2 linked regions of the Chelatococcus sp. YT9 genome follow. The protein of the gene in region 2 interacts with the protein of the main gene of each other region in a pairwise test. Links are inferred from orthologs where the notes say so. Each region holds a gene or a part of one and is shown on either strand. Other genes may lie near its edges.

Evidence for each region.
Region 1: the proteins of ileS (region 2) and KIO76_RS04050 interact in binary tests that used the Escherichia coli proteins (3 or more experiments, as listed by UniProt). The link is inferred for Chelatococcus sp. YT9 from one-to-one orthologs.

What each region holds. Positions count from the first base shown.
Region 1 is NZ_JAHBRW010000001.1:874,756-889,063, forward strand. What follows is about bases 4,220-7,125. They hold KIO76_RS04050 (substrate-binding domain-containing protein), read right to left. Parts: upstream 6,212-7,125; coding sequence 5,228-6,211; downstream 4,220-5,227. Other genes in these bases: KIO76_RS04045 (sugar ABC transporter ATP-binding protein), read right to left, coding at 4,220-5,068; KIO76_RS04055 (FadR/GntR family transcriptional regulator), read right to left, coding at 6,276-7,040. Also shown: denD (D-erythronate dehydrogenase), read right to left, coding at 1-163; KIO76_RS04035 (D-apionate lactonase family protein), read right to left, coding at 211-2,160; KIO76_RS04040 (ABC transporter permease), read right to left, coding at 2,172-3,149; more of KIO76_RS04045, read right to left, coding at 3,170-4,219; gabT (4-aminobutyrate--2-oxoglutarate transaminase), read right to left, coding at 7,220-8,515; KIO76_RS04065 (tRNA-binding protein), read right to left, coding at 8,539-8,886; KIO76_RS04070 (NAD-dependent succinate-semialdehyde dehydrogenase), read left to right, coding at 9,062-10,534; KIO76_RS04075 (Lrp/AsnC family transcriptional regulator), read right to left, coding at 10,626-11,120; KIO76_RS04080 (haloacid dehalogenase type II), read right to left, coding at 11,149-11,871; KIO76_RS04085 (ABC transporter ATP-binding protein), read right to left, coding at 12,039-12,752; KIO76_RS04090 (ABC transporter ATP-binding protein), read right to left, coding at 12,749-13,507; KIO76_RS04095 (branched-chain amino acid ABC transporter permease), read right to left, coding at 13,504-14,308. UniProt on the Escherichia coli protein: Part of the ABC transporter complex RbsABC involved in ribose import. Binds ribose. Also serves as the primary chemoreceptor for chemotaxis.
Region 2 is NZ_JAHBRW010000001.1:208,656-223,635, reverse strand. What follows is about bases 3,571-7,148. They hold ileS (isoleucine--tRNA ligase), read right to left. Parts: upstream 6,765-7,148; coding sequence 3,771-6,764; downstream 3,571-3,770. Other genes in these bases: KIO76_RS00985 (methyl-accepting chemotaxis protein), read right to left, coding at 7,095-7,148; lspA (signal peptidase II), read right to left, coding at 3,571-3,754. In the rest of the region: KIO76_RS01010 (M16 family metallopeptidase), read right to left, coding at 1-782; KIO76_RS01005 (M16 family metallopeptidase), read right to left, coding at 805-2,130; KIO76_RS01000 (hypothetical protein), read right to left, coding at 2,342-3,022; more of lspA, read right to left, coding at 3,236-3,570; more of KIO76_RS00985, read right to left, coding at 7,149-8,327; KIO76_RS00980 (bifunctional riboflavin kinase/FAD synthetase), read right to left, coding at 8,490-9,524; KIO76_RS00975 (response regulator), read left to right, coding at 9,873-10,259; KIO76_RS00970 (TIGR01459 family HAD-type hydrolase), read right to left, coding at 10,525-11,403; omega-aminotransferase AptA, read left to right, coding at 11,694-13,049; KIO76_RS00960 (DUF2076 domain-containing protein), read left to right, coding at 13,189-13,944; KIO76_RS00955 (L,D-transpeptidase), read right to left, coding at 14,275-14,980. UniProt on the Escherichia coli protein: Catalyzes the attachment of isoleucine to tRNA(Ile). As IleRS can inadvertently accommodate and process structurally similar amino acids such as valine, to avoid such errors it has two additional distinct tRNA(Ile)-dependent editing activities.

The sequences.
Region 1 (14,308 bases), 660 kb from region 2 along the record:
GCGTCTCGGCCTTACCCTGAAAGCCTTCCGGGGCGGCAGGCGCGACGACATCGGCCAGCGTAAGCTGTGTAACTGCTTTCCCACCCAACTGCCCCTCGGCGACGAGCTTGTCCGTGAGCTTGCGGCCAACCATGCCGGCGGCACCGATAATCAGAATATGCATGAGACAATCCTTGCGAATACGCCTGAGATTTGACGTGGAAGGGCGGATCAGTTCAATCGCAAGCGTGCGACCGCATAGGGGGCAAGCGTACAGGTGGAACCGCCGTCGGCCGCCATCATGACGAGGGCGTCGGGATTCCGCGCTGCCGCGACGAAAGACCCGGCGTCGAGCACCGCCTTCTCAGCGATGGTTCCCGCCAGTTGCACGGCCTGATCGGCACCGGTGAGATTGGCGAGCCACAGCTCAATGCCGCCTTGACGCTCCACCGCGATTCCCTGCACGGCCGAGGGATCGGACAGGACAACGCGGCGCATCGCGGCACCGCCAAGGCCGGCGAGCCCCTTGAGAACGTGGAAGACGGGAAAAAGCCCGCCATGCTCGTCGAACCACGGCTGCGGCCAGGGATGACGCCGGTGGAGCACACCGAAGGCTCCCGTGGTGTCACCCAACGTGATCGCGGAGGCTCCGCCGGCCGCGAAGCGGGCGAAGAAGCCGAGCGTCCAGGCGGCGCCGAGAAGGCCGCGCTGGCGGGGATCGTTGAAATTCATGGCCTGCCGGATATTGCCGGGATTGACCATCGGCGCCTCGCCATAGGGGTTCATGCGCATGCCGATGGCGCTCGGCCCCACGGCCCAGGGTTTGCCTGCGGCGATGGCTTCAGCCGACAGCGCCATGGCAGGCAGGGATTCCAGCCCTTCGGTGATGGAGTGATCATCGCCGGCATGAAGCATCGCCGTCGTCGTGAAGCTCACGAGATCCAACAGGTCGCTCGGCGGGCGCTTGCGGTTCAACTCGGTGAAATAACTGAACATGCCACCGCCGAGCCTGACGCCGGGAAAGGCCTTGCGGGCCGCGGCGAAGAAATCTCGCGGCGGCGGCGCTGGCGGCCAGGGGCTGCCGGGCAAGGTGCATTTGAGATCCGGCGCGGGCGAAACGAGCACCACGGGGAAAGGCGAGCCGAGCGCCGCCACCTCGCGGCCCAGCACGGCGATCTCTTCTTCATAGTCGTCAACGCTGGCGATGACCGCCTCAAGCCAGGGCTCGGCGCCAATCGCCTTGGCCGCTGCCGCCAGACCCTGCAATGTCTCGCGATCATGGCCCCGCCGGGAATCGTGGAAGCCGACGAGATGCCGGACGCCGATCCGCCCCAGGGTTTCTGCCTCTTCCCGTGTCGCCTCGAGCTCGTCGGGATCAAGCCCCAGCCCGAGCGGCGGAACGACGCCTGCAGCCTCGCCGATAGCAATGGTGATGCCAGTATCGGCCGGCGCAGCCTGCGCCGGCTGTCCGGAGACCTTCAGCCGGACCGCCTGTTCCAGCACCTCGCCTGCCGCGAGCGTATAGGGCCATGGCAAGGCCAATGGACGCACATAGGTCTTGTAGGAGGCATCCGTCCAGTTGCGTTGGTCCTCCATTTCATAGACGTCGCCCTCCATGCGGCAGCTGACGCGGAGGCCCGGCACGGCCTCGTGGGTCAGCGCACGCAGGTTCATCATCGGCTGGACGGGGTCGATGATCTCGGGAAAGCGCCCTTCCTCGACGACACCATCGGCATGCTCGATGGTGACGGGCAGGCCGGAAGCCGCGCTCGGATGCAGCACCACGAAGCCCGTACGATTGGTGAGGAAGGCAGTATCGGCCTCCCCCCTCGCCGCAAAGGCAAGCGTGCCGTCCTCATCGAGCGTTATCTTGGCGGCATAGCTGAAGCTCTGGCGTTCATCCCGGGTCACGGCCTTGTAGGTGACCGTGAGGCCCGCGTCGGTGCCGTTTATGGCGAGATCGGTGATGACCGGGTTGTAGGTGCCCCAGTTGTGATCCCGCACGATGAAAGAGATGGCGCGGACGATCTCGACATCGCCGAAACGGATGTGGCGGAGATTGCCGGCGTCGAGTTCCGCTGTGAGCTTGCCTGCCCTGAGGATGCGCTTCGGAGGCACCGGCTCCTCGGTTCCGAAGAGAATGACGGCAGACGAAGGTGCGGATGTCACCTCGGATGTCATGGCTTGCCCTCTTACCGGCTGGCGCGGCTGCTGACGAGGCGCTCCACGAGGAGCGCCACGATGATGATGGTGCCGATGGCCGAGCCCTGCCAGAAGGGCGATACGCCCATGAGGTTGAGGCCGTTGCGGATCATCACCATGATGAACACGCCGATGAGCGTGCCGATCATCGAGCCGCGTCCGCCGTAGAGGCTGGCGCCGCCGATGACGACGGCGGCGATGGCATCGAGCTCCATGGAATTGCCCATCAGCGGGTCGGCGGACAGGAGTTGGCTGATGGAGAATGTCACCGCTACCGCCGAGAGCGCGCCCGACAGCACGTAGGGCAGCACGGAATAGAACAGCGTGTTGAGGCCCGCCGCCCGCGCCGCCTCCTTGTTCGACCCCACCGCATAGATCGTACGGCCACCCTTGGTATAGGTGAGATAGGCCCAGGCGACGAGATAAAGAACGATCAGAAAAAGGACGTTCGAGGGAATTCCGAGAATATTCGTGTAAACGATATTCTGCATTGCATCGGGAATATTGGAGATCGCCGTCTGGCCCGAGAGGATATAGGCAAGACTTCGGCCGATCGCCATGACGCCGAGCGTTACTACGAAGGCCGCGAGGCCGAAGACGTTGATGAGCAGCCCGGAGACGAGCCCAATGCCGCCCCCGGCGAGAACGGCCACCGCGATCGCCGGCACGATCGGCATCTGCTGGAGCGACAGCCCCAGGATGATGCCCGTAAGTCCCGCGACCGACCCGACCGAGAGATCGATGCCGCCGGTCAGGATCACGAAGGTCATGCCGACCGCGACGATGCCGATCACCACCGACTGGTCGAGCATGTTGAAGATGTTCGATTGTGTAAGGAAGTAAGGCGACAGCAGCGACAGGCAGAGGCCGATGACGAGCGCCAGCCCCAGCATGCGCACTTCAAGCCGCTGCGCCAGGCTTTTGAGGCGGAAACCGCGCGCCGGCCCCGAAGCGGTGATCGATGCCATGGAAGAGGGCTCCTTGCTGGTCACAGTGTGGCCGCCATCGTGTCGATGCGGGCCTTGATCGCCTCGGGCGACGGCAGCGCTATGCGGGGCGACAGCGAGAGACCGACCCAGCCGAGATCATGGCCACGGGAACTTTGCATGGGAACGAGCAGAGTAGTGCGGCTCTTGTCAGCCTCGGCCACGAAGATGGGTTCGCGCTGGCTCAATGCCCGGGGGATCAGCGTATCGGCGAGGCCGCGGGCTTCGCCCGCCCTGAAGCCGGGGTCGAGCGCGGCATCGGTGACGACCATATTCAGGCAGATAAGGTTGTCTTTCTCGATAAGCGCCCAGAAGCCAGCCCCGCCGTGCTCTTGGGCGAGCTGGTTGAGAAGGGCCGTGTTGCGCGCCATCGAGGTGCGCGGCGCGGCGAGCAGCGTCAGCTTCTCCTCGTCGAGCATCGCGCTCGGCAGATCCGCGATGCTGCGGCCGTCGCTCATCACGACGATGCGGTCGCTGATGCCAAGCAGTTCCTCGAAGTCCGACGAGACCACGACCACCGCGACGCCCTCGGTGACGATGTCGCGCAGCATCGCGTAGATGTTGGCGCGCGTGCCGATGTCGACGCCCTTGGTTGGCTCGTCGAGAATCAGCACCTTCGGTTCCAGCAGGAGCCAACGCGCCATGATGATCTTTTGCTGCATGCCGCCGGAGAAATTCAGCATGGAGGCGTCCATCAGCCGGTCTTCCGGCAGGCCGAGGCGCTGCAGCAGCTCCTTGACCTTGCGCTCACGCCCCTGGTAGCCGCAGAGAAAACCGCGGTGCGCGCCGAGATGGGCGAGCAGGAGGTTCTCCTTCACGCTGAGATCGGGCACGATGTTCTGCGTCCGCCTGTCTTCGGCGACGAAGCCGAGCCCCGCGCGGATGGCCCCTTGCGGATCGTCGCCCTTGAGCGGCTTGCCCGCGAGCCGCACGTCACCGCCGGTGCGGGGCCGCAGGCCGAAGATCGCCTCGACCGCCTCCGAGCGGCCGGCGCCGACGAGCCCGCCGAGGCCGAGGATCTCCCCCGCCCGCACCGAGAAGGACACGTCCTTCACGACGGGCGCGGCCGCGAGATGGCTGACCTCGAGCAGAACCGGCCCGCCCTGCCCCTCGCCCAAGGCATGCGGCTCGGTGTAAATGGCGCCGAGTTCGGCCCCGACCATGGCGCGGATGAGTTCCGCCTGGGTCAGGTCGGCGGTCGGACGGGCATTCATGACTGTCCGGCCTTCGCGCATCACGGAGACGCGGTCGGTGATGGAAAACACCTCCTCGAGCCGATGCGAGACGAACACGAGGCCATGGCGGGTATCGCGCAGGCGGGACATGACATCGAACAGCCTGTCCACCTCGCCCGGGCTGAGCGATGCCGTCGGTTCGTCGAAAATGATGAGCTTGGCACCGACGCCGAGCGCTTTGGCGATCTCGACGAGTTGCTTCTGCGCCGACGAGAGCCGCCTGACTTCCCAATCGAAGGGCAGGCCGTCAGCCTGGCCAAGACTTTCGAGAATGGCCCTCCCCCGCTCCTTCAGGGCACCATAGTCAAGCCATCCGGGGCGCCCGAGCTCCGGCAGGAAGATGTTCTCGAGCACGGTGAGATCGGGAACGAGGCTGGTCTCCTGCATCACGATGGCGATGCCGACACGCAGGGCGTCACGGGTGTTGCGAAGCTGAATGTCGTGCCCGCGATATCGGATGGAACCGGAGTCCGCGATGTAGTGGCCGGAGATGACTTTGGACAGTGTCGACTTTCCCGCGCCGTTCGCACCCAAGAGCCCGTGGATCTCGCCCTCGCGCAGCTCGAAATCCGCGCCGGCGAGGGCCCGTGTCTTGTCGAAGGTCTTCGTGATCTTGCTGGCCGCCAGCAAAACCGGCAGCGGATCAGCGGATGGCCCTGGTTTCATCCTGTATTCTCATGGTTTTCAGCCGCGATAGACGCGCCACGCCTGAAAACTTCCCCGTTTGACTGCGGAACGTTTTCGCACGGCGCGAACATTGAATAATGCCGCGCCACGCGTTCAGCTATAAAGTCCTAGACGACAGGACACCTCACAACGGAGACATCAGACTTCGTCGGCGAAGACCGTCTTGCGCACCGTGGGCAGTTCCTTCTCGATGTTTTCACTGGTGATAACCAGGATCGGCACGGTGATTTCCTTCTCGGGCGTCTTGCCATCGAGGGTCGCGAGCAGGGCCTCGCCGGAGCGGACGCCCATCAGGTAAGGCTGCTGCATGCCGGACACGACGATTTGGCCGGATTTCAGGAGGTCGACGAATTCCGGAATGCCATCGAAGGCCGCCACCAGGACCTGGCCATCCCGGCGGGCAGCCTTGATGGCCCGGAGCGCACCGAGCGCGGGCTGGTCCGTTTGGATGAACAACCCACGCATGCCCGGATTGGCGGTAAGCATGTCCTGCGTGAACTTGAAGGTTTCATCGGCCGTATAGGACTGCATCTGCTGGAGACCAGCCTCCTTCCCGGTGAAACCGCCTTCCTTGAGACCGTCCAGGAAGCCCTTGGTGCGCGCCTGGCCGTTCTTGCGCGCCTGGGAAATGGCGATGATGCCGACAGACCCGTCCTGCCAGCCCTTCTTCTTCAACGCCGCCGCCAGCGCCATGCCGACGCCATGCGCGCCCTTGTAGTTGTCGGAGATGATGAAGGAAGAATAGTCGCCGCTGTTCGTCCCGATATCCCCGATTACGACGGGAATATTGGCGCGCTTGGCGAGATCAAGCACGCTTGGCGCTGTGGATGAATCCGTCGGCGAGATCACGATGCCAGCGACGCCGCGCGCGATGACATCCTGCGCGTTTTGCAGCTGGGTCTGCGCGCTGTTTCGCGAGTCGAGCGCCTGGTAGCCGAAGCCCTTCTGCTTCACCGTCGCCTCGACGCCTTTCGACAGATAGCGCCAGAAAGGCAGATCAAGGCCCGGCGTAAGATATGCGATGTCCTTGCCGGCAGCCATCGCGGCGCGCAATCCGCCCAGGCCGGTGCTCGCCGCAAGGGTGCCACCAAGAGCGAGCTTCAACACTGTCCTGCGTTCCATAGCATTGTCCTCCGAATATTATGTTGGTTCTGTTTGTTTATTTATAACAACGAGAACTATTTATCTATTTCTGTTTATTTTCCATACCCATCACTGTTTGCGTTGTCTGATAGATGCGGTCCGTATGGACGGCAAAAGCCGCGACCGCGGCATCGGGATCATGGGCGCGCAACGCCGCGACAACCGCGGCATGGTCCGCATAGCTCGTCGCAATGGCCTCCGGGCGCGCCACCGCGATGCGACGATATTCCATCATGTAGCTGTAGAGATCCGCCGCGAAATCCGCGAGCAGGGCATTGCCCGACGCCCGGTAGATCGTGACGTGGAATTCCCTGTCGCAGATCAGGAAGCCGACAGGATCGTCAAAGGCCTCCTTCTGCACCGCGAGCAGCCCGTCCAGCGTCGCCAGCGTCGCATCGTCGATGCGCCGCGCGGCGTCCGCCACCACCTCGCGCTCAACAAGAAGGCGGGCGGCATGGACGGAATCGATGTCATAGGCATTGATGGCTCGCGCCGGACCCACACCGATGGTCACGGGCCCCACGTCGACGCGCACGACCCGCGTGCGGGCGCCGTGCGAAATCTCGAGGATGCCGCGGGCCGCCAGGATCTGGATGGCACCGCGCGTCGTCTCGCGGCTGACATTGAGGGACGATGCAAGCTCCCGCTCGCTCGGCAGCGCGTCTCCCACCTGGACGATGCCGGACGCGATCAGCCCGGCGATCTTGTCGGCGATCACGTCCTTCAGCGAGCGTTTCACGATCGCGTCACGGAACGACGGCACCTCAGCCAGGACAATGGCCTCCGAACTCTTCGCTGAAACCGCCATGGCCTCCCCGTGAGCCTCCTCCCGCGTGATTTTTCTCTGTGGCCTTCTTTCTGATCTACTGGTCCAACCAGAAGACCAGATGAGAAAGCCGCCTTTTCGCGTCGCTGTCAAGCGCGACAAAAAAGGCGGAGCGCTTGGCGCTCCGCCTTTCCTTCGTCAGTAACGTACGATTGCGACGTTTAGCCGGCTGCCGACGCGAAAGCCTTCCCGAAAGCCGCCACCGCTTCATCGATCTGCGCGTCCGTGGTGACGAGCGGGGCGAGGAAGCGGATGACGTTGCGGTGGACGCCGCATTTGATGACCAGCAGCCCTTCCTCGCGCGCCTTGTCGATGACGACCTGCGCGAAGTCCGCGTCGTGGCGCTTGCTCGCGGCATCGGCGACGATCTCGACGGCCAGCATGCTGCCCCGCCCGCGCACTTCGCCGATGCGGTCGCTGTGCTGCCGCTGCAAGGCCTCCAGCCCCGCCCGGAGGCGGGCGCCGCCTGCCGCGCCGCGTTCCAGAAGGTCTTCCCGGTCGAAGGCATCGAGCACGCCGAGCGCCGCCGCACAGGCCAGCGCGTTGCCGCCATAGGTGCCGCCAAGGCCGCCGGGCGTCGGTGCATCCATGATCTCGGCGCGGCCGACGACGCCGGAAAGCGGCAGGCCGCCCGCGAGGCTTTTCGCCACGGTCACGAGATCGGGCTTGATGCCCGAACGCTGGAAGCCGAACAGGTCACCCGTGCGGCCAAAGCCGGTCTGGATCTCATCGCAGATGAGCACGATGCCATGGCGCTTGGTGATCTCGCGCAGCGCGACGAGGAAATCGTCCGGGGCCGGCAGGAAGCCGCCGTCGCCCTGCACCGGCTCGATGATGATGGCGGCCACGCGGTCCGGTGCGATCTCTGTCGCGAACACCTCTTCCAGGGAATGAAGCGCCTTGTCCGTGGTGATGCCGCGATAGAGATCCGGATAGGCGGCGTGGTAGATGTCGGTCGGGAAGGGACCGAAATTCTGCTTGTAGGGCTGGCTGAAGCCGGTCAGCGTCACGCCCAGCAAGGTGCGGCCGTGGAAAGCGCCGCGGAAGGCGATGACGCCGGGGCGGTTGGTGTAGCCGCGCGCGATCTTGATGGCATTCTCGACCGCTTCCGCTCCGGTGGTCAGGAAGATGCTCTTGTAGGCCTCGTCCGTGCCGATCAGCGTGTTCAGGCGCGCGGCCAGATCGATATAGGGCTCGTAGGCCGCGACCTGGAAGGCGGCATGCGAGATGTTCTGCAATTGCCGCGAAACGGCCTCGACGACGCGCGGATGGTTGTGGCCAACATTGAGCACGCCGATGCCGCCCACGAAATCGAGGTAGCGTCGGCCTTCCACATCCCAGATCTCGGCGCCGAGCGCACGTTCAATGACGACAGGATGGGCGGTGGCGACGCCGCGTGGCACGTGCCGCGCCCGCTCCGCCAGCAAAAGCTCGGTCTTACGCGCAGAGGCGTTCATGGCAGTCTCCAGAAAGAAGGGGATTAGAACACGGTCTCGCCACGTGCCACCTCGGAGCGCGGCGTCAGCAGGATGACGTGGCCGAGGGCGTTGCGCGCGCCGAGGATCAGGATTTCAGATTGAAAGCCGGCTATGTTACGTGGTGCGAAATTGACGACGCAGGCGACATCCGTCCCCGTCAGTTGGTCGGGCGTGTAGCTCGTGATCTGCGCGCTGGACCAGCGGATGCCGAGCTCGCCGAGATCAACCGCGACCTTGTAGGAGGGGTTTCTGGCGCGCGGGAACGGCTCGACATGCACGATGCGGCCGATGCGAATATCAAGTTTCGCGAAATCATCGTAGGCGGCTTCAGGCTTTACGGGGGTGGACACGCTTCTCTCCGTCTGGCTAGGCCCGTATTCAAGCCCTTCAGGGACAACAAGCGATGCTGTTCCGCGCGCCAGGGACGGCAGGCTGATCTGTTCTGGCGCGATTTACGGCAGCAAATCCTTGAGCCGGAGGGCACGCTGCGGAAACGCAACTCCGCACCTTTCGCAAAGGCATTCCATGTCTCTCAAGCAGCGTCTTCGCGACCCTTCCCTCCTCGCCGACAAGGCCTTCATCGGCGGTAACTGGGCGGGCGCGCGCAATGGCGAAACACTCCCCGTCCGCAACCCCGCCACCGGCGAGATCATCACCACGGTGCCCGCGCTCGGGGCCGATGAAACACGCGCCGCCATCGCAGCCGCCAACGAGGCTTGGCCGCGCTGGCGGGCGCTTCCCTCCGCCGAGCGGGGCCGGCTCCTGGAAGTCTGGCATCGCCTCATGCTGGAGAATGCCGAAGATCTCGCGGCCATCATGACCGCCGAACAGGGCAAGCCGCTCGCGGAAGCTCGCGGCGAGGTGACCTACGGTGCCGGCTTCGTGAAATGGTTCGCCGAGGAAGCGCGCCGCATCTATGGCGACACCATCCCGGCGCCCTCCACGGACCGGCGCATCATCACGCTGCGCGAGCCTGTCGGCGTTTCCGCCGCAATCACACCGTGGAACTTCCCCAATGCCATGATCACCCGCAAATGCGCTCCCGCCCTTGCGGCGGGGTGCCCGGTAATCGTGAAACCATCCGATCTAACCCCCCTTTCGGCGCTCGCTCTCGCCGTTCTGGCAGAGCGGGCGGGTTTCCCGAAGGGCATCTTCAGCGTGCTCACCGGCATGCCGGACGGCATCGGCGGAGAACTCACAAGCAACGAGACCGTGCGGAAGCTCTCCTTTACCGGCTCCACTCGCGTCGGGCGCCTTCTCATGCGCCAGAGCGCCGACAGCGTGAAGCGCCTGAGTTTCGAACTCGGCGGCAACGCGCCTTTCATCGTGTTCGATGATGCCGATCTCGATCTCGCCATTGCGGGAGTCATGGCGAGCAAATTCCGCAATGCCGGCCAGACCTGCGTCTGCGCGAACCGCATCCTCGTGCAGGACGGCATCTATGATCGCTTCGCGGAACGTCTGGCAGGGGAAGTGGCGAAGCTCAAGGTGGGCAATGGCTTCGATGAGGGCGTCACCATCGGGCCGCTGATCAACCAGGCGGCGGTCGAAAAAGTGGCGCATCATGTCGACGACGCCCGCGCCAAAGGGGCCAGCATTCTCATCGGCGGCGAGGCACGGCCCGGCACGCTGTTTTCAACACCCACCGTGCTCACCGGCGCGACTACCGAGATGGTGCTCGCCAGCGAGGAGACCTTCGGGCCGCTCGCGCCGCTCTTCCGCTTCCGGGAAGAGAGCGAGGCCATCACCATCGCCAATGCGACGCCCTTCGGCCTCGCGTCCTACTTCTTCACTCAGGACATCCGCCGTTCGTGGCGCGTGACCGAGCGGCTGGAATTCGGCATGGTCGGCCTCAACACGGGCTCGGTCTCGCTGGAAGTCGCGCCCTTCGGCGGCATCAAGCAGTCAGGCCTTGGCCGCGAGGGCTCGAAATATGGCCTCGACGAATATCTCGAAACCAAGACGCTGCATGTCGGCGGCCTCGATCCGGCGGCTTGAGCCCATCACGGAGCGACGCATTTTCTTCACGCGAATCCGGCGGCCACTTCGCGCGAAAATGCCCTGGAAAGGCCGGACAATGTTCGGCCTTTTACTTCGTTTCGCTGAGCAGCGCCTGTATAGGCAACTCGGTCTTCACCAGCGGCGTCTTGAGAACGATGTAACTAAAGTATTTCTCGATCCCGATGTTGCGGTCGACAAGCGCTTCGATGACTTCCTGGTAATGCGCGATGCTGCGCACCATGAAGCGCAGGAGATAATCGTAGCCGCCGCTGAGCAGATGGCATTCCAGCAGCTCTTCAACACTGCGGATGCTCGCCTCGAACTTCACGAAATCCTCGCGGCGATGGTCAGCGAGCGTCACTTCCGTGAAGACGGTCACGCATTCGGCGAGCTTGCGCATGTTGATATGCGCGCTGTAGCCCGTGATGTAGCCGGCGGCCTCCAGCCGCTTGACGCGCTGGAGGCAGGGCGATGGCGACAAGCCGACGAGTTCCGAGAGGCTGACGTTGGTGAGTTGCCCATCCCTTTGCAGGTGAGTCAGGATCTTGATGTCGATCCGATCCAGCTTGGGCAACCCCGCCATCGCACCACCCTGTTATTCCGCCCCGCGGTCAGGCGCGCAGTTGATCCTGATGCGCGGCTGCCAATTCACCCATGCTCGTAAAGCGGAAATCGTATTTGGGCAAATCGCCGGGGTTCATAGTTGCGCCGAAGCCTTCGTCCTGGTGGCGGCGATGAATCCAGCATGAGGCAAGCCCAATGGCATTTGCCGGCTTGTGATCATGGAACAGGCTCTCGGCTGTATGCAGGATGTCGCCCTTGCCAAGGCCCATATTGCCGAGCGTCTCGATCATATACTCGAAGTTCTTGAGATCGGGCTTGTAGGATCCAATATCTTCCGCCGTGATGATGGCGTCGAAATCCACCTGCAGCTTCTTGTTGCTGTAGGTGAAGGTCTCGTTGTCCACGTTCGACAGGATGACGAGCTTGTAGAACTTCTTGAGATACTGGAGCGCGCCGGGCGAATCCTGGAAAGCCGGCCAGTTGCGGACGGACAGGCCATAGGTCACGCAGTCCTCGTGGCTCACGGTCACGCCCCACTCCTCGGCCAAGCGCTTGTAGACGATGGCGAGCAGATCACGGTAGCGCATGGCAGGGGTGTGACGCTGCTGCGTCGATTCATGTCGGGCGTGAGCTTGCAGGATCTCGTTGCGCGTCAGCGGGCGCTGAACCTTGCTCGTCAGAGGCTTCAACCCCTCGACCATGCCGCTTTCCCAGTCGATCAGCGTGCCGTAGCAGTCGAAGGTCAGAACCTTGAAGTCGGTCAGGCGCATCGTGAACTCCTTGAACGTCGTTGATTGAGCGCAAAAGACGGCGCGAGGCAGTCGTCGCAGGATCGTTTTTGTCTAAACCAAGCCGGCGCCATCGTCTGCTGTTTCAACCTGCCCGGGCCGAAGCGGATGCCTTGCAGCCGGCCGCGGACAGCAGAATGCTGCGCCGTTTATCCCTGGCCGAGATAGAGCTCCGCCGCGCGCGGATCCGCCAGAAGCGCGTCGGCCGCCCCCTCCAGCGCCACCTTGCCGCCATCGAGGATGCAGCCCCGGTCGGAGATGGCGAGCGACTGGCGCGCGCGCTGCTCGACAATCAGCGTGGACACGCCGAGCGAGGGCAAGCGGGCAATCAGGGCGAAGGCCTCGGCGACCTTGGCAGGGGCGAGCGCCGCCGTCGGCTCGTCCAGAACCATGAGGGAGGGTCGGGACATCAGGGCGCGGGCGAAGGCAAGCTGCTGACGCTCGCCGCCGGAGAGGCTTCCCGCGCGGGCCCGCCTGCGCTCGCCGAGCAACGGGAACAGCGTGAACATCTCCTCGATGCGCTGCTTGCGATCCGCCACGCCGGCGACAACCTGCAGGTTCTCGGTGATCGACAAGGCCGCGAACACGTTGGAAACCTGAGGCACGTAGCCGATGCCATGGGCCATGCGCCGATAGGCGGGAACGGCGAGGATGTCCTGCCCGTCGACGCTGATCTCGCCGTTGACCCTAGGCAGAAGTCCGACGACGGCCTTGGCGAGGGTGGACTTGCCGGCACCATTCGTGCCGGCGACGGTGAGGATTTCCTTCTCGCGCAGCACGAGATCGATGCCGTTGAGGATATCAACCTCGCCGTAGCCGCCACGCAGGTTGCGGATTTCGAGAACTGCCTTTGCGTCGGTCACGCCGCGCCTCCGAGATAGGCTTCACGGACCTTGCCATCCTCGAGCACCTCTCCCGGCGTGCCGGAGGCGAGGATCCGGCCGCGATCCATGACGTGGAGAGTCGGCACGAGCCGCGTGAGGGCCTGCAGGTCATGTTCGATAATGAGGAAGCCGATGCCCCTGGCGTTGAGTTCGCGGATACGCTCCACCAATTCCTCGATCAACACCGGGTTGACACCGGCAAACGGCTCGTCGAGCAGGATCAGCGATGGTTCCACCATCAGCACACGTCCAAGCTCGAGCAATTTCTTCTGTCCGCCGGACAGCCGCCCTGACGGGAGATCAGCGACATGGCCGAGCCGCAGGAAGGCGATGACCTCATCGACCTTCGCCGCGATGGCGGCCTCCTCGCGGGCCACCTCGCCCGGCCGCAGAAACAGGCCGATCAGCCCCTCCCCGGTCTGCCCGGGCGCGGCCGCCTTGAGATTGTCGCGGACGGTCAGGTGGCTGAACTCGCGCGGCACCTGGAAGGTGCGCAGGAGGCCTTTGCGGGCGCGGGCGGCCGGCGATTGCCGCCCGAGGTCGGCCCCCTTGAAACGAACCTCGCCGCCATCGGCCTCGATAAAGCCGGACACGACCGAAAAGAGGGTGGATTTGCCGGCTCCGTTCGGGCCAATGAGCCCGACCAGTTGCCCCTCGCCCACCGAGAGAGTGACGCCATCGAGGGCCTGGAAGCCGCCGAACGCCTTGCGGATATCCGTGATTTGCAAGCTCATCGCCGGGTAAAATCTCCCATGAGACCTTGCGGGCGGTAGATGGTGAAGAGGATCAGCAGGAGGCCGATGACACCAAGGCGCACCGAGGCCATCTCCACGTCCGAGATGAAGGGCATGACATCGCGGATGAAGCGCGATCCCTCGAGCAGGACCATCAGCAGCACAGTGCCGACAACCGCTCCAGAAACACGCCCGATCCCCCCGATGATGATCGCCATCCACACGTAGAAGGTGACGAGGGGAATGAACTGGTCCGGCACGATATAGGTGATGTAATGGGCGTAGAAGGCCCCGGCGAGACCGGCAAGGCCCGATCCCAGGATCAGCACCTGCACCTTGAAGCGGGCCGGATCCTTGCCGAGCGCCTTCACCGCATCCTCATTGTCGCGGATGGCCTCGATGATGCGGCCGAAGGGACTCTTTACGATACGGCCCATCCCCAAGACCGCGATGATGGTGACCACCAGCAGCACCGCCAGCACCGCGAAGGAGGCGAGCGAGCCGACCGAGATGCTCGCAAACATGCGCGGAATGGCTGGGATGCCCTGCACGCCGTTGGTCAGCCACTTCTCGCTGGTGATGACGAGACGTACGGTTTCGGAAAAGCCGAGTGTCACGATGGCGAAATAGTCATCGCGAAGCCTGAGCGCGATCAGGCCGATCGGCCAGGCGGCAAGGCCAGCGACGATCGTTCCCGCGGCGAAGCTGAGGATGAGCGGCACGCCGTTCATCGCCAGGATGGCCGAGGTATAGGCCCCGATCGCGAAAAAGCCGACATGGCCGAAATTGATCAGGCCCGTG
Region 2 (14,980 bases):
CGCGCCAGTCCTGGCAGGCCAAAGCGCACCACGGACTGCGGCACGTCGAGATCGACGATGGCATGCTTGCCGAGATTGCCGAGGGTGAGCGGGCTGATTGGCGCAAGTTCCGCCGCCGCCGGCAGCTCGCTGAAAAGCTGGTCCAGGCGTTTGCCGAGGCTGTCGGCATCAATCGCACCCACGACGGCGACGTACAGATTGGCGCGTGAGAAACCGCGTTTGTGCAGTGCGCTGACATCGTCCCGGCGGACGGTCCCGAGGCTCTCGATCGTGCCGCGCACAGGGTGCGCGTAGGGATGCCCGCTGCAGGCCTCCGTGAAGAAGGCGCGGTTCGCGAGACTGTCCGGGTCCTTCGCCTCGTGACGGAGACCGGCCAGGATCTGTTCGCGGACGCGTTCCACCGCATCGGTGTCGAAGCGTGGTCGGGTCAACGCGAGCCGGAACAGGTCGAAGGCCTCATCCGCATGGCGCGTCAAGGTCTTGAGGGCGCCATGCCAGCTATCCCGATCGGCGTTGAAGTGGAGCTCGATGGCGCGATCCGCCAAGCGTTCCTGAAACTGGTCGCCGGATAATTCGCCCGCCCCCTCGTCGAGAAGGCCGGCCATCAGGGCGGCGGTGCCCGCCTTGCCATCTGCATCCTGCGCCGCGCCACCGAGGAAGGCCACCTCCATGGCGATGAGCGGAATGGCATGTTCCTCGACGAGCCAGGCCTCGATGCCGCCGGGCGAAATGACCCGTTGCACGGCGCGCGAGGCGGCGGAGGATTCACGAACGGTCATCATGCATCTCGCTTCTAGGATGGCGTCAGGCGCGGCGCGGCTCAAGATAGCCGGTCACAGCGTGTCCCTTATGGATGAAGCGCTCCCCGACGTCGCGGATCTCGTCAGCCGTTACCTCTTCGATGCGCTGGGTCCACAGCTTCACGTCCTCGACGCTTTCGCCGATGGCGAGTGACGAGCCGAAAAGCCGTGCGAGATGCGCCTGGCTGTCCTGTGCATAGACCATCTCGGCGACAAAGCGGGTTTTGGCGCGCTCCAGTTCCTCGCCTGAGACGCCGCGTTCGAGGAAGGCTGTGACGGCCTTGTTTATGGCGGCTTCAAGCGCCTCGAGCGTCACGCCCGGCCGGGGGGCCGCATGGATGATGAACTGGCCGGCGTCGAGCAGCGAGCCGTAGTAATAAGCGCCTGCGGAAACGGCGAGTTCCTGTTCCAGAACAAGGCTGCGATAGAGGGTCGAGGTCTGGCCTCCGCCGAGGATCTCGGCCAGAAGCTCGAGCGCGTAGCTCTCCCGCCCTTCCTGCGTGCGGGATGAGGGCACCAGATAGCTCAGCTGCAAGTACGGCTGCTCGACCTTCTCGTCCGTCACGGTCACGCGCCGCGAGGCATTGAGAACAGGCTCGCGCGGGCGGCGTCGTTCTGGAGGCGCGCCGCGAGCCGGCACCTTGCCGTAGGTTTCCTCTGCCAGCGCGCGTACGGTCTCCGCCTCGACATCCCCGGCAACGACGAGGATCGCATTTTCGGGGGTGTAGAACCGCTTGTAATAGGCGAGCGCGTCGTCGCGGGTCAGGCCCTCGATCTCGTGCATCCAGCCGATGATGGGCGTGCCATAGGGATGATGCACGAACAGCGAGGCGGAGAGCGCCTCGGCGAGTTGGGCGCCGGGATCCGTCTCCACCCGCATGCGCCGTTCTTCCAGCACCACGTCGCGCTCGGGGCCGACGACGTCCTCGTCAAAAGCAAGGCCGTTCATGCGGTCCGCCTCGAAGCGCATCATCGTGCCGAGGTGTTCCTTTGCGACGCGCTGGAAATAGGCGGTGTAGTCGTAGGAGGTGAACGCGTTCTCCTGTCCGCCGAGGCTCGCCACCACCTGTGAGAATTCGCCGGCAGGATGGGTGGCCGTACCCTTGAACATCAGGTGCTCAAGAAAATGGGCGATGCCGGACTTGAGCGGCGGATCATCCGCTGAGCCGTTCCGATACCAAACCATGTGCGTCACCACGGGGACGCGCCGGTCCGGGATGACGACCACTTCAAGCCCATTGGCAAGAGTGAAGGAGGACACCTGCGGGCCGCCACCCGTGGCCGAAGGGGAAACAGCGGGATTGAGGCCGGCGAGCGGTGTTGAGGGCATCAGCAGCTCTTCAGGATCAGGACGTGAACCGCGCTACCGTAACGCGATCGCGCTTTGGGGTACAACACAGGATCGTGCGGGCGGTAGAAGCCACGATCCAACGCCAGACAACGCCCTCCCTGCAAAGGGGAGCGTTGCCAAAAGCTAAGCTTCGTTGATGTCAATTTCAATGAAGCGCGATTGCGACGTCGCGTTTTATCGAGCGGTACGGTTAGCGGCTGCCCGCCTGCTGCCGAATGAATTCCCGCTCGACATCGCCTGGTGATTCGCGGACGATCGGCGAGGCCTTGCCGTCACCGAGCGGCGCATTCGCCGACGGGATGCGATAGCCCTTCGGGGGCTCGGCGAGGGAGCCGCGGCCTGGTTCCTGTCCATAGGCGAGGTTGGATTTCTGCTCCATCGGGTGCCCGTTGTTGCGAAGCACGTCAGGATTGACGAGCAGCTCGTCGCGGCAGTTGTCGCCCATGCAGCTTCTGGCGCGCTCTCCAGGCGCGTATGCTCCCGAGCCGGCGCGACGGCCAGCACGGATCTGATCCACGCTCAGCGCGCGGCCGTCGTAGCTGTCATTACGAACAGGAACCGGTTGGCGCGCCTCTCGCTGCGCGCGGCGGGCTGCTGCGACGTCCGGATCATTCGGCCAATTACCGTCGCGGGCATTGGCTGCAGCGCGGGGCGGTGGCAGATTGCCGGCACCCGGAGGGATCACGAGGGGTGCGCGCTCGCGGTATTCAATCGGCGGGCGCTCCTCATCGATGATGCCGAGTTTACCCAGGACGTCCTTCATGAAGACGCCAGATGTGTCCTGCGCCGAGGCAGGGGTCGCGCCGGCCATAAGCCCAAGCATCAAGGCGGCGACCGGCAGTCCCCATGTCCTTACGTCGAGACGCGTCATGATGTCAGTCCTACTCTCATGTCGGCAGCGCTTGATCAGTGTTGTTGACATGATGCGGCAACAGTGAGGCGCCGCCCAACGAAATCATAACAAACACTGTGATCGGGCTACATCTCCCCCAAAAATAACCCATCCGTGGTGTGACGGGCAGCTCGATGCCCTCTTCATACCAGCCGAACCGCTCAGCGAGAAGCCCATGCGAGGAAGCTCCCGTCACGAGGTCGTGTCTGGACCGGACGCATGGGAACCCGGGGCATTCGCCCGTCGATGCTCCAGGAACAAGGCATCATAAAGGATGCCTATGACGCCCGCGACAATCGCCGCGTCGGCGATGTTGAAGACATACCAGCTATACCCAAAGGCGTGAAGATGGGCAAAATCGAGCACCGCGCCGTAAGCGGCCCGATCAACGGCATTGCCAAGCGCCCCGCCGATGATGAGACCGATGGCGACAGCCATAAGCCCCGTCTTGATACGCCTAAGCCAAATGCTCAACCCGATGGCTGCTGCCAGCGACAGGATCACGAGCACCCATGGGCCGATAGGCCCCTCCTGCTGGAAGAGCCCGTAGGAGACACCCCTGTTCCAGACCAGCATGAGGTCGAAGAACGGCGTGACCGCGATAGGTGGTCGGGCGCCGATATCGACCACATGGTAGAGCCAGAGCTTCGATGCCTGGTCGGCTACGAAGGTCAGGCCGGCCAGGAGGGTCCCCAGGCGGGCGGGCGACATGTTCATGCGCGCACGCTCATGCGCCCCTATGGGCCGCATCCCAAGCTCGCAGCGCCTCGGCGTCGCGCGGCGTCACGTCCGGATAGTCCGGATCGCTGCCGACGTCAGGCGAGATCTTCCACGAGCGGGCGCATTTGCGCCCCGGCGCAAGCCCGGGAACGACGACGACACCCGCCACATCATCAAGGCGAAAGCCGTCCGCGGGACCAACGCCGGAAATGACCTGAATCGCGGAGGTGATCGCGACCTCCGCGAGGTCGATGCCCTTGAGAGCGGCCATCAGCTCCGCATCCTCGATGAAGACGATGGGCGCGGCATCGAGGCTGGAGCCGATGCGCTTCTGGGCGCGCTCGATCTCGAGGGCCCCGGTGATCACGCGGCGGACACGGCGAATTTTATCCCACTTCGCCTTGAGGCTGTCGTGGCGCCAGTCCGGCGGGATCTGGGGGAAGAGCTCGAGGTGCACCGAGCCTTCCTCTGAGGGGAAGCGAGCCTGCCACGCCTCCTCGGCTGTGAACACGAGAATCGGTGCGAGCCAGGTCGTCACGCAGCGAAACACCTGATCGATAACGGTGAGCGCGCTCCGCCGCGTCACGCTGTTGGCCGGATCGCAATAGAGCGCATCCTTGCGCACGTCGAAGTAGAAGGCCGACAGGTCCGAGGTCATGAAGACCGAAAGCGCCGCGACGACGCGTTTGTAGTCGAAGGCCGCATAGGCTTTGCGGACCTCCTCGTCGAGCTCGGCGAGGCGGTGCAGGATCAGCCGCTCCAGTTCGGGCATCTGGCTGACCTGAACGAGGTCATGCCCCTTGAAGTGATGGAGCGTGCCGAGCATCCAGCGGATGGTATTGCGGAGCTTGCGGTAGTGGTCGACAACGCTCTTGATGATTTCGGGACCGATGCGCTGGTCGTCTGAATAGTCGACCGAGGCCGTCCACAGGCGCAGGATATCGGCGCCGGCGGTGCGGATGACATCCTGCGGCGCAACGGTGTTGCCGAGCGATTTGGACATCTTCCGGCCCTGCTCGTCGAGCGTGAAACCGTGCGTCAGCACGATGTCGAACGGCGCCCGACCACGCGTGCCGCAACTCTCCAGCAGTGAGGAGTGGAACCAGCCCCGGTGCTGGTCGGAGCCCTCAAGATACATGACCTTGTCATGTCCACCGTCGACGGCGCGGCGTGCCTTCAATTCCGGCCGTACCTCAAGCGTGAAGGCATGGGTCGAGCCTGATTCAAACCAGACGTCGAGGATGTCGTTCACCGGCGTCCAGTCCTCGATATTGTCGACGAAACCGTCGAGGAACCGGCGCGGATCGGCCGCGAACCAGGCATCGGCGCCTTCCGCGACGAAGGCCGCCGCGACGCGGTCCGACAGCTCCTTGTTGAATTTGAAGTCTGGTCCCGGCGCGAGGTCGATGACATTGCCCGCGGCATCCTCACGCATGAAGATGGCGATCGGCACGCCCCAGGCGCGCTGGCGCGAGATCACCCAGTCGGGCCTGTTCTGGATCATGCCATTGATGCGGTTCTCGCCCGTCTCCGGCACCCATTCGGTCGCGGCGATCGCGGTCAAGGCGCGCTGCCGCAAGGTGTCGCCGGGGCCGGCGATGTCCTTGTCCATGGCGATGAACCATTGCGGCGTATTGCGGAAGATGAGCGGGGCCTTGGAGCGCCAGGAATGCGGATACTGGTGCTTCAGGCGGCCGCGTGCGATCAGGGCGTTGGCGGCGACCAGCGCCTCGATGACCCGCTTGTTGGCGTCACCTTCCTTACCCTTGTCGTCGAGCACCCGCGCGCCGGCGAACAGCGGCACATGGGCATAATACGCGCCGTCCGGCCCGACCGTATGCGGCACGACCGACGTGCCGGCACGCTCGAATGTCGCGCGGTTGTTGATGAAGGTGATGTAGTCGTCGGCGCCATGCCCCGGCGCGGTGTGCACGAAGCCCGTACCGGCGTCGTCTGTGACGTAGTCGGCGGCAATGAGCGGCACGTCGAAGTCATAGCCTTGCCCGCGCAGAGGATGCGCGGCATGGATGCCGGCGAGCGTTTCAGCGCTGATGGCGCCGCGGCGCTCATAGGACTCGACCTTCGCTGCATTCAGCACCTCGGCCGCGAGCTTGTCGGCCAGGATGTAGCGGTCTCCAGGCTTGGCCCAGTTGCCTTCCGGGGCGGTCGTGACCTGGTAGAGGCCATAGGCGATGTTTTTCGAAAATGCGATGGCGCGGTTGGCGGGGATCGTCCAGGGCGTGGTCGTCCAGATGACCACCGAGGTGCCGACAAGCGCGGGGTCAGCGCTCGTGACGATTGGAAACTTCGCAAAGATCGTCGGAGACGTGTGTTCCTGATACTCGACCTCGGCCTCCGCGAGGGCCGTGCGCTCGACGATGGACCACATGACGGGCTTGGAGCCGCGATAGAGCTGGCCGCTCGCCGCGAATTTCATGACTTCGCAGGCGATCTGAGCCTCTGCGTCGAAGGTCATGGTTGCGTAAGGGTGGTCCCAGTCTCCTTCGACGCCGAGCCGTTTGAACTCCTCGCGCTGGACATCGAGCCAATGCTGGGCGAAGGCGCGGCATTCGCGACGGAATTCGATGATAGGCACGTCGTCCTTGTCGCGGCCCTTGGCGCGGTACTGCTCCTCGACCTTCCACTCGATAGGCAGACCGTGGCAGTCCCATCCGGGGACGTAATTGGCGTCGTGGTCGAGCATCTGCTGCGAACGCGTGACGAGATCCTTCAGGATCTTGTTCAGCGCGTGGCCGATGTGGATGTTGCCGTTCGCATAGGGGGGGCCGTCATGCAGGACGAAGCGCTTACGGTTCTTTCCAGCGGCACGCAGCTTCTTGAAGAGGCCGATGCGCGCCCAGCGCTCCAGAAATTCGGGCTCCCGCTGGGGCAACCCTGCGCGCATCGGGAAATCCGTCTGCGGCAGAAAAAGCGTCTCGGAATAGTCCCGCTGCGCGGAAGAGGGGGACGGGTCAGCGGGTGAAACAGGTGAATCGGTCATGAGCCTGGCCGGTTGAAGAATGCGCCCGTTGCATTACCGCAGAGGCGCTGAGCATGAAATCATAGCGGATGGGCTGTCCCAGCCCATGATAACCCGGACCTTCGCGAGGTGCGGCCCGGGAGGCGGATGCTCCAGAAGCCGTGCGCTCAGGCGAAAGCCGGGCTTTTAATTCGCCGCGTAGCAAGAAACCTGTCCATGCAAGGTCTTCTAGCAGCAGCCTCCGCCAGAATAAAGACCGTGCGGAAGCTTATCCCGGGGGCGCCGCAGCCCCGGCCCGTGGCACCCGATGGGGCGCGCAGTCTTTGGGCGGCGGTCTGGCCACGCTTGGCCTCAGGCGCCCTGTGAAGGCGTAAGCAACCGTTCACAATGCGACCTGAAATTCTCGAGATCCGTGCGAAGCTTCGTGACCCCGCGCGCCAGGCTCTCGCGGGTACGTGTCGTGTCCTCGGCTGTGCGCTCGACCAGGGCGAGCGTATCGCTGCGCTCACCGGCGCCAGCAGCGGCCGTTTCGATGGAACGGGCAATTTCCTGCGTCGCGGCGCTCTGTTGTCCGACCGCATCGGCGATGATCATGGTCATCCTGTCGATGGACGCGATGGTGCCGGTGATCGAGCCGATCGCAGCGACCGCCTGCGACGTCGCAGACTGCATCGAATTGATCTGCCCGCGGATGTCCTCGGTGGCTCGCGCGGTCTGGCTGGCGAGCGCCTTCACTTCCTGCGCCACGATTGCGAAGCCGCGGCCAGCCTCACCGGCACGCGCGGCCTCGATCGTGGCGTTGAGCGCCAGCAGGTTGGTCTGCTCGGCGATGGCTGTGATCAGCGTGACCACCTCACCGATCTTGGCGCTGGAACGGTCAAGCGCCCCGACAAGCGCGCTCGTTCCTTCGGCCTCGCGTACGGCGCGGGCGGCGATGTCGGAGCCTTGTGAAAGCTGCCGGCCGATTTCATTGATCGAGCTCGTGAGTTCCACGGCGGCCGCGGCCGCTGTCTGAACCCCATGCGTGGACAGGTGCGCGGAGCGCACGCTTTCGCGGATGCGCGCAATCGTCGTTTCGCAAATGTCGCTCGTTTCCTTGGAGGATGCATCGATGGAGCGGGCTGCTTCTGCGACGGCATTCGCCAAACGCGTCAGGCGCTCGACGCCGCGCGGATCAAGGCTGATGCGCTGCTCACGCGTTGCCGCTGCCTGCGCTTCGGTGAGCTTCGCGACGGCAGCCTTGGTGGAGAGCAATTCCTGACGCACGCGCTCCAACGCCTGCGACAGCCGCATTTCCTCACCGGATCTTGCGCTGTCCGGCACAGGGCTCGTCAGGTCGCCCTCGCCGAGTGCGACGAGCCTGGCCCCGAGGGTACTGAGGCCAGGAGACGCGGGAAGAGGCAGAAACAGGGAGATCAGGGCGAGAATGGCTGCGATTGGGAGCATCACGATCATCGAATCGACCGATAGAGCGCCCTCCAGACGACGCGCAATCGCCATCACAGCCGCGAACGCAACGAAAAGAATGCCAAAACGGACAACGAGCTCGCCGGGCGTGGCCTTTACAATTCGGGTCAGGGGCATTGGCAAAGCGACCGTCCGTTACAAGGATGGTCCATCTTACCGAACATGATTAAAAAAATGTGGAGAAATACCACTGTAGGACACTGTGGAGCTTATGAAAGCAGCCGCGTTCGTCCCGGGAACGAGACAGAAAGGCCGTCGCGCCTCTTAGGCGGATTCGTATCAGGCGGAATAGGGAGAATGGCAGGCGGAGCGGTCTGTCAGATCGGGTGGCATCAGTGAAGCGATCAGCGACGGAATTGCTCCGTCCGGATGGGCGATGTGACCGCGAGCGTCCTCTGAATCGCGGTTCATCTGGGCGATCAGCGCATTGACATCATCGAAGCGCTCCTCGCCCCGCAGCCACGCCACGAACTCGACGTCGATCAGCGCATCATAAAGATTGCCGGAAAAAGCGAAGAGATGAACTTCGAGCAACGCAGGCCCGTTGTCAAAGGTGGGGCGGCGTCCGAAGCTGGCGACGCCGTCAAATACTTCTTCGCCATGGCGCACACGAACGGCATAAATGCCATAGCGAAGGCCGAAGTCTTTCCAAAGATGCACGTTTGCGGTGGGGAAGCCGAGAAGCCGACCTCGCTTGTCGCCGTGCACGACTGTGCCGCTCACGAGCCAGCGGTAGCCGAGCATCTTGTTGGCCGAATTTATGTCGCCGCGCGCCAGCGCCTCACGGATCGCGGTGGAGGATACCCTGACGTTCTGATCCTCCCCATCACCGACCGCTGTCACCATGATGACCGGAATACCATGGTGTGCAGCGCGCTTGCTGAGAAAGTCCGGGGAGCCCTCGCGGCCGCGTCCGAAATGAAAGTCCCCGCCGATAACGATGCCGGCAGCGCCGATTTCGCTGATTAGCAATCGGTCGACGAACTCCTCGGCAGTCGTGGCCGCAAGCTTGTGATCGAAGGGAAGGACGATGGCGCCGGAGAGACCGAAATGGGCCATCAGGCGTTTCTTGAGCGGCAGCGGGGTGAGCGCGAACGCCGCCCGCTGCGGCGCGAAGAACAGGCTGGGATGCGGGTCAAAGGTGAGGGCGCTGGCCGGGCGGCCTCGGTCCTGCGCCAATTCAACCGCTGTGCGGATGACCGCCTGATGGCCCCTATGAATTCCGTCAAAGTTGCCGATGGCGAGAATTGGGCTCGCGAGACCTGCCGGCAGGGTGCTCGATCGCGTTACGAGAAATGGTGTATCTTGGGTCATGGTTCAGTCGCGATCAATCTTGGACAACGAATGCCGGCCGGCGTCGAACCCTGCCCCCATGCCCGTATCATGGTCAAGCGGCAGGTCGTCGTAAAACGTCCGGGTTCAAGCCGCACGCCCGCTCATTTCGGCGCCATGCGCTGGCGCAGCTTTGGGAGCGAGCCGTTTGATGTTTGTGCGCAGAGTAAAGATTTGGTTGCGTCCTACCACCATTTCTCTATTAACCGCGCTGGGGGCTGTGATCCGTTCAATGCGCTGGCACGGGCAAGAAGAATTGCGCTTCTTGCTCGGTCCCCGGTTTGGTTTGGATTGTTCCAGACCGCATGACGAATCCATTTGGAGCTGGCTGTGATGCTTGACTTTGCAATGCCGATTCTCATCGTCGATGATTTCCAGACGATGGTCCGCATTGTTCGAAATCTCCTCGAGCAGATTGGCTTTCATGACATTGACGAAGCGCCGAACGGGGAAAGCGCTTTGGCCAAGCTTAAACTCAAGCAATATGGACTGGTTATTTCCGATTGGAACATGGAGCCGATGAGTGGCTTCGAACTCGTCCAGCTTGTTCGGGCCAATCCCGCATTCGACAGCATGCGTTTCATCATGGTGACGGCTGAATCCAAGACGGAGAGCGTCATCGCGGCCAAGCGCGCCGGCGTCGACAACTATATTGTCAAACCCTTCAATGCCCAGATCTTGAAAGCAAAGATCGAAGCGACCTGCGGCATAGGTTGAGCAGTTCTCGGCCGCGAAAGTTGTCGAAGTCCCTCGTGTAATTTGACGTGCCTTGATTGTGTTTTAGCTGCAATCCGCTGGCGATTTTCTGCGGCTAAATAACTAAATGTGTCTGCGTATTGGCTTCCCGGCGATTCGGCCGGTCAGAGAACCTTGTCGCGGACAGATCTCGACGACAAGCGCCGGCGGGAGAGGCCGACTGGCTTATGGCCAGCCGAGCCAGGTTTCTTTAAACGGCGCCCCAGGGCCCGAGCCGCCATTCGCCTCACCAGCGCACCATATCGATCATCATCGCGGGATGATGGCTTTGTTCCATGATCCAGCGACCGAGCGCGGCCGTATCGAGGGCTCCAGCCGGGTCCGCAAACTCACGTGCATGGATGCCGCGGCTGACGAAAAGCGCATCAATGCCGATCGCAGCGGCGCCCGCGACATCAGTGCGGATGGCGTCGCCGACGGCGAGCACGCGACGAGCGTCGATCGGCGCTCCGCGGGCCGTTGATGCGAGCTCGAAGGCTGCATCATAGATCGGGCGATGCGGCTTGCCCGCGTAGGTAACCGTGCCGCCAAGTGCTTCGTAAAGTGCCGCCAGCGCGCCGGCGCAGTAAATGAGATGATGGCCGCGCTCGACGACGAGATCCGGATTGGCGCATATCATCGCCAGATCACGGGCCTGCATGGCCTCGAACTGCTCGCGGTAGTGCTCGGGCGTCTCGTGGTTGTCGTCGAACAGACCGGTGCATACGACGTAGCGTGCCTCCTCGACCGGCACGAGGCGCGCGTGCAGGCCCTGGAAAAGCGGCAGGTCGCGTTCAGGCCCCAAGTGAAAGAGCGGATCATTGCCATGCTGGGCAATGCTGCGCCGCGCAACATCACCCGAAGTGATGATGTCGTCATAGGCGTCTCGCCGGACCCCGAGGCTATCCAGGAGCGGCAATACTTCCTGGCCTGGACGCGGCGCGTTGGAGATGAGGATGACGGTGCCGCCTTTGCCGCGGAATCGGTTCAACGCGTCGCCGGTTGCGGCGAAAGCGCGCACGCCGTCGTGGAGGACCCCCCAGATATCGCATAGAATGACGTCATAGCGATCCGCGACCGAAGACAGGCCCTCGATCACTGGAATGGGCCCCACCGCGTCTGACATAATATCCCCTTCTGCATCGGCGCTTCAGTATAAAATTCCATGATCGAGCAACAGGAAGCCGGTGTGGCTCTCGTCGCAGCAGCGTAGTGTTGGAATTTGTCACGCCTAATACATCTCGGCTGCCGGTGCCATAGGCAAGGTCGAACCGGCTTGAGCAAAATCGCGTTTGAAGTTCCTTGATGCCGGTGTCATGAAGGGAGTTCAGCCCCGCTTCTCCTGGCTGCCGACTGGCCTTGCGAACGCAGATTGCGGGTGTTTAGCGGTGGTTACGTCACCCACGGAGCCTTTTCATGTCCTCTGCCTACGATCACGCCGGTCGATCGGCGTCTTCCACCCCGAACGACCTTGAAGCCTTCTGGATGCCCTTTACGGCGAACCGGTCGTTCAAGGCCAAGCCGCGCCTGGTCGTGAGTTCGAAGGACATCCATTACATCGCCAATGACGGCAGCAGGATCATTGACGGGTCGTCGGGCCTATGGTGCTGCAACGCCGGCCATAATCGCGATGCGATCATCGATGCCATCCAGAAGCAGGCGGCCGAGCTCGACTACGCGCCAAGCTTCCAATTCGGTCATCCAAAGGCCTTCACCCTGGCTGCCCGTCTCGCGGCGCTCGCGCCGGGCGATCTCGACCATGTGTTCTTCGCCAACTCTGGCTCGGAAGCCGTCGACACTGCGCTGAAGATCGCTTTGGCTTATTGGAACGTGCAAGGCAAGGGTGCGAAATCGCGCCTCATCGGCCGAGAGCGCGGTTATCACGGCGTCGGCTTCGGCGGCACAGCTGTTGGGGGCATCGTCGCTAACCGCAAGCTTTATGGCAATCTGCTCGCGGGTGTTGATCACATCAGCCACACCTACAACCGCGAAAAGCAGGCGTTCTCCCGCGGCGAGCCGGAGTGGGGCGCTCATCTCGCCGATGACCTCGAGCGTCTGGTCGCGCTTCACGATGCCTCGACCATTGCGGCCGTCATCGTCGAACCGATGGCGGGATCGACGGGCGCGCTGCCGCCGCCGAAGGGTTACCTGAAGCGCTTGCGCGAGATTTGCGACAAGCACGGCATCCTGCTGATCTTCGACGAGGTCATCACCGGGTTCGGTCGCCTGGGCGCAAGCTTCGCGGCCGAGCGTTTCGGCGTTGTGCCGGACATCATGACCTTTGCGAAGGGTGTTACCTCCGGCACTGTTCCGATGGGCGGCTGCTTCGTTCGCAAGGGCATCTATGAGGCATTCATGCAGGGCGGGCCGATGCATGCGATCGAGCTGACGCACGGTTACACCTATTCGGCTCATCCCTTGGCCTGCGCCGCGAGCCTCGCCACGCTCGACATCTATCGCGATGAAGGGCTGTTCGAAAGGGCCCGCGAGCTCGAACCCGTCTGGGCCGACGCCATCCACGGGCTGAAGGGTGAGCCCAACGTTGAGGACATCCGGTCGATCGGCCTAGTCGGCGCGATCGATCTCAAGCCGCGCGATGGCGCGCCGGGCACGCGAGGCTATGAGGCGCTGGACCGCGCGTTCCACGAGCATGGCCTGATGTTCCGCACCGCCGGCGATACAATCGCCCTGTCCCCGCCGCTGATTATCACCGAGAGCCAGATCGGCGAGATCGCCGACAAGCTAAAGGCCGTCATCCGCGCGGTCGCGTAAGCTGAATAAGGGACGGGGGTGTCCAGCGCGTCCCCGTTCCGTTCTCTCCGCTCGGTCCGAATTTCGTCACGTCTTTCCTTTAGAAAGCTCTATGCGTCGGTGGGGATGTACCGCGCATAACATGTGAGGAACGAGCGCGATGAATGAGCAGGAGAAGGACGTTATCGGCGGGATATTCGACCGCCTGCGGCAGGCCGAGAACCAGCCGCGCGATCCCGAGGCGGAAGCCTTCATTCGCGAGCGTATCGCCGCCCAGCCCAGCGCTCCTTATATCATGGCCCAGGTCGTGCATGTGCAGGAGCAGGCGCTCGCCAACCTGAGCGAGCGTGTCGCCACGCTTGAGGCCGAGCTCGCGGAAGCGCGCAATGCGCCGCAGGCTCAGCAGGCAGGCGGGTTTCTCTCCGGACTGTTCGGCGGCGGTGCGCCAGGCGCGCCGGCACGCGCCAGCGCGGCGCCCGCGGCGCCTGAGACTTTCCCGCGGCCCGGCGCGCGCCAGACGGAGACGGATTTCCAGGGCGCCCAACCCCCAGCCGGCCCCTGGGGTGGCGCGAACGCGCCGGGCTTCGGTGCGGGCGCGAATGGTCCCTGGGGGCAACGCATGGGTGGGGGCGGATTCCTGTCCTCGGCGCTGACCACAGCTGCTGGCGTCGCGGGCGGCCTCGTTGCCGGAAATCTCCTCGCCGATGCCTTCGGCCTTGGTTCGCACGGCCAGGCGAGCACTTCGGCAGATACCGCCTCGGCTGCCTCGACGCCGCAGGCCGATCCGGCCTCGGGGGCGGATACGAGGGATGACAGCCCTCAGGTGCAAGAGGCGAACTACGACGAGTCTGATTCCGCTGAGGATGATTACGACGCTGGGTACGACAACGGCGGCGACACCTCAGACTGGCTGTAGGCTCGGCCAGGGGCGCAGCGGGCTGCCGAAGGGGCTTTCGGCAGCCCGCCGGGGATGACACGGGCCGAGAACGGACCCTCCCAGGCCGTGTGGACAGTTGGTCACGTCAGCCTTGTCACAGTGTCGCGGTCATTCCGGGGCTTCGCATCAGCGAAGAGCCCGGAATCCATGAACACGGCGTTGGACAGGAAGACGGGTCGGGCCGGGCACCTTATTCGTTCCCCGTCGTGTTCATGGGTTCCGGGCTCGGGCCTTGCGGCCCGCCCCGCAATGACGGCGGAGGTTTACCGTGGCAACCGTCCACACAACCTCGTTGATTGTCGATCCGCCCTAGCTCACCACAACCCGCGTGCCGATACCCACCCGGTTGTAGAGATCGATGACGTCATCGTTCATCATCCGGATGCAGCCGGACGAGACAGCCCGGCCGATCGTATGCGGCTCATTCGTGCCGTGGATGCGGAATAAGGTGTTCCCGAGATAAAGCGCACGTGCGCCGAGTGGGTTGTTCGGGCCGCCGTCCATGTAGCGCGGCAGGTCGGGCCGGCGTTTGCGCATCTCCGCCGGTGGCCGCCATGAGGGCCATTCGCGCATCATGCTCACCGTCTCGCGTCCCTTCCATGTGAAGCCTTGCCGGCCGACGCCGATCCCATAGCGTATCGCCCGGCCACCGGGCTGGACGAGATAGAGATAGCGTGTGCGGGTGTCGACAATGATCGTGCCGGCCCGCTCTTTGCCGTCATAGGCGACTTCCTGGCGCTGAAGGCGGCCTGCAATCTCCGCCTGCGGCGCATAGCTGCGGCGGGCGTCGATGCCGTCCGGCGGCACATTCGCCGTTCGCATGCGGCGGCCATCGTAGCGTCTGCCCTGGCGAGAGCCGTAGTAGTCATCGCGCGCCGGACCATTCAGCGCATCGGCCAGGGGATCGCGCTGAATGGGCAGGTATTCGTCGCCATAATCCGCACGACCGGCTCGCGCGCCGCGGCCGGCCGGCGGGGCAGGCTGATAGAAGTACTCTGGCGCCTGGGTGCCGCTT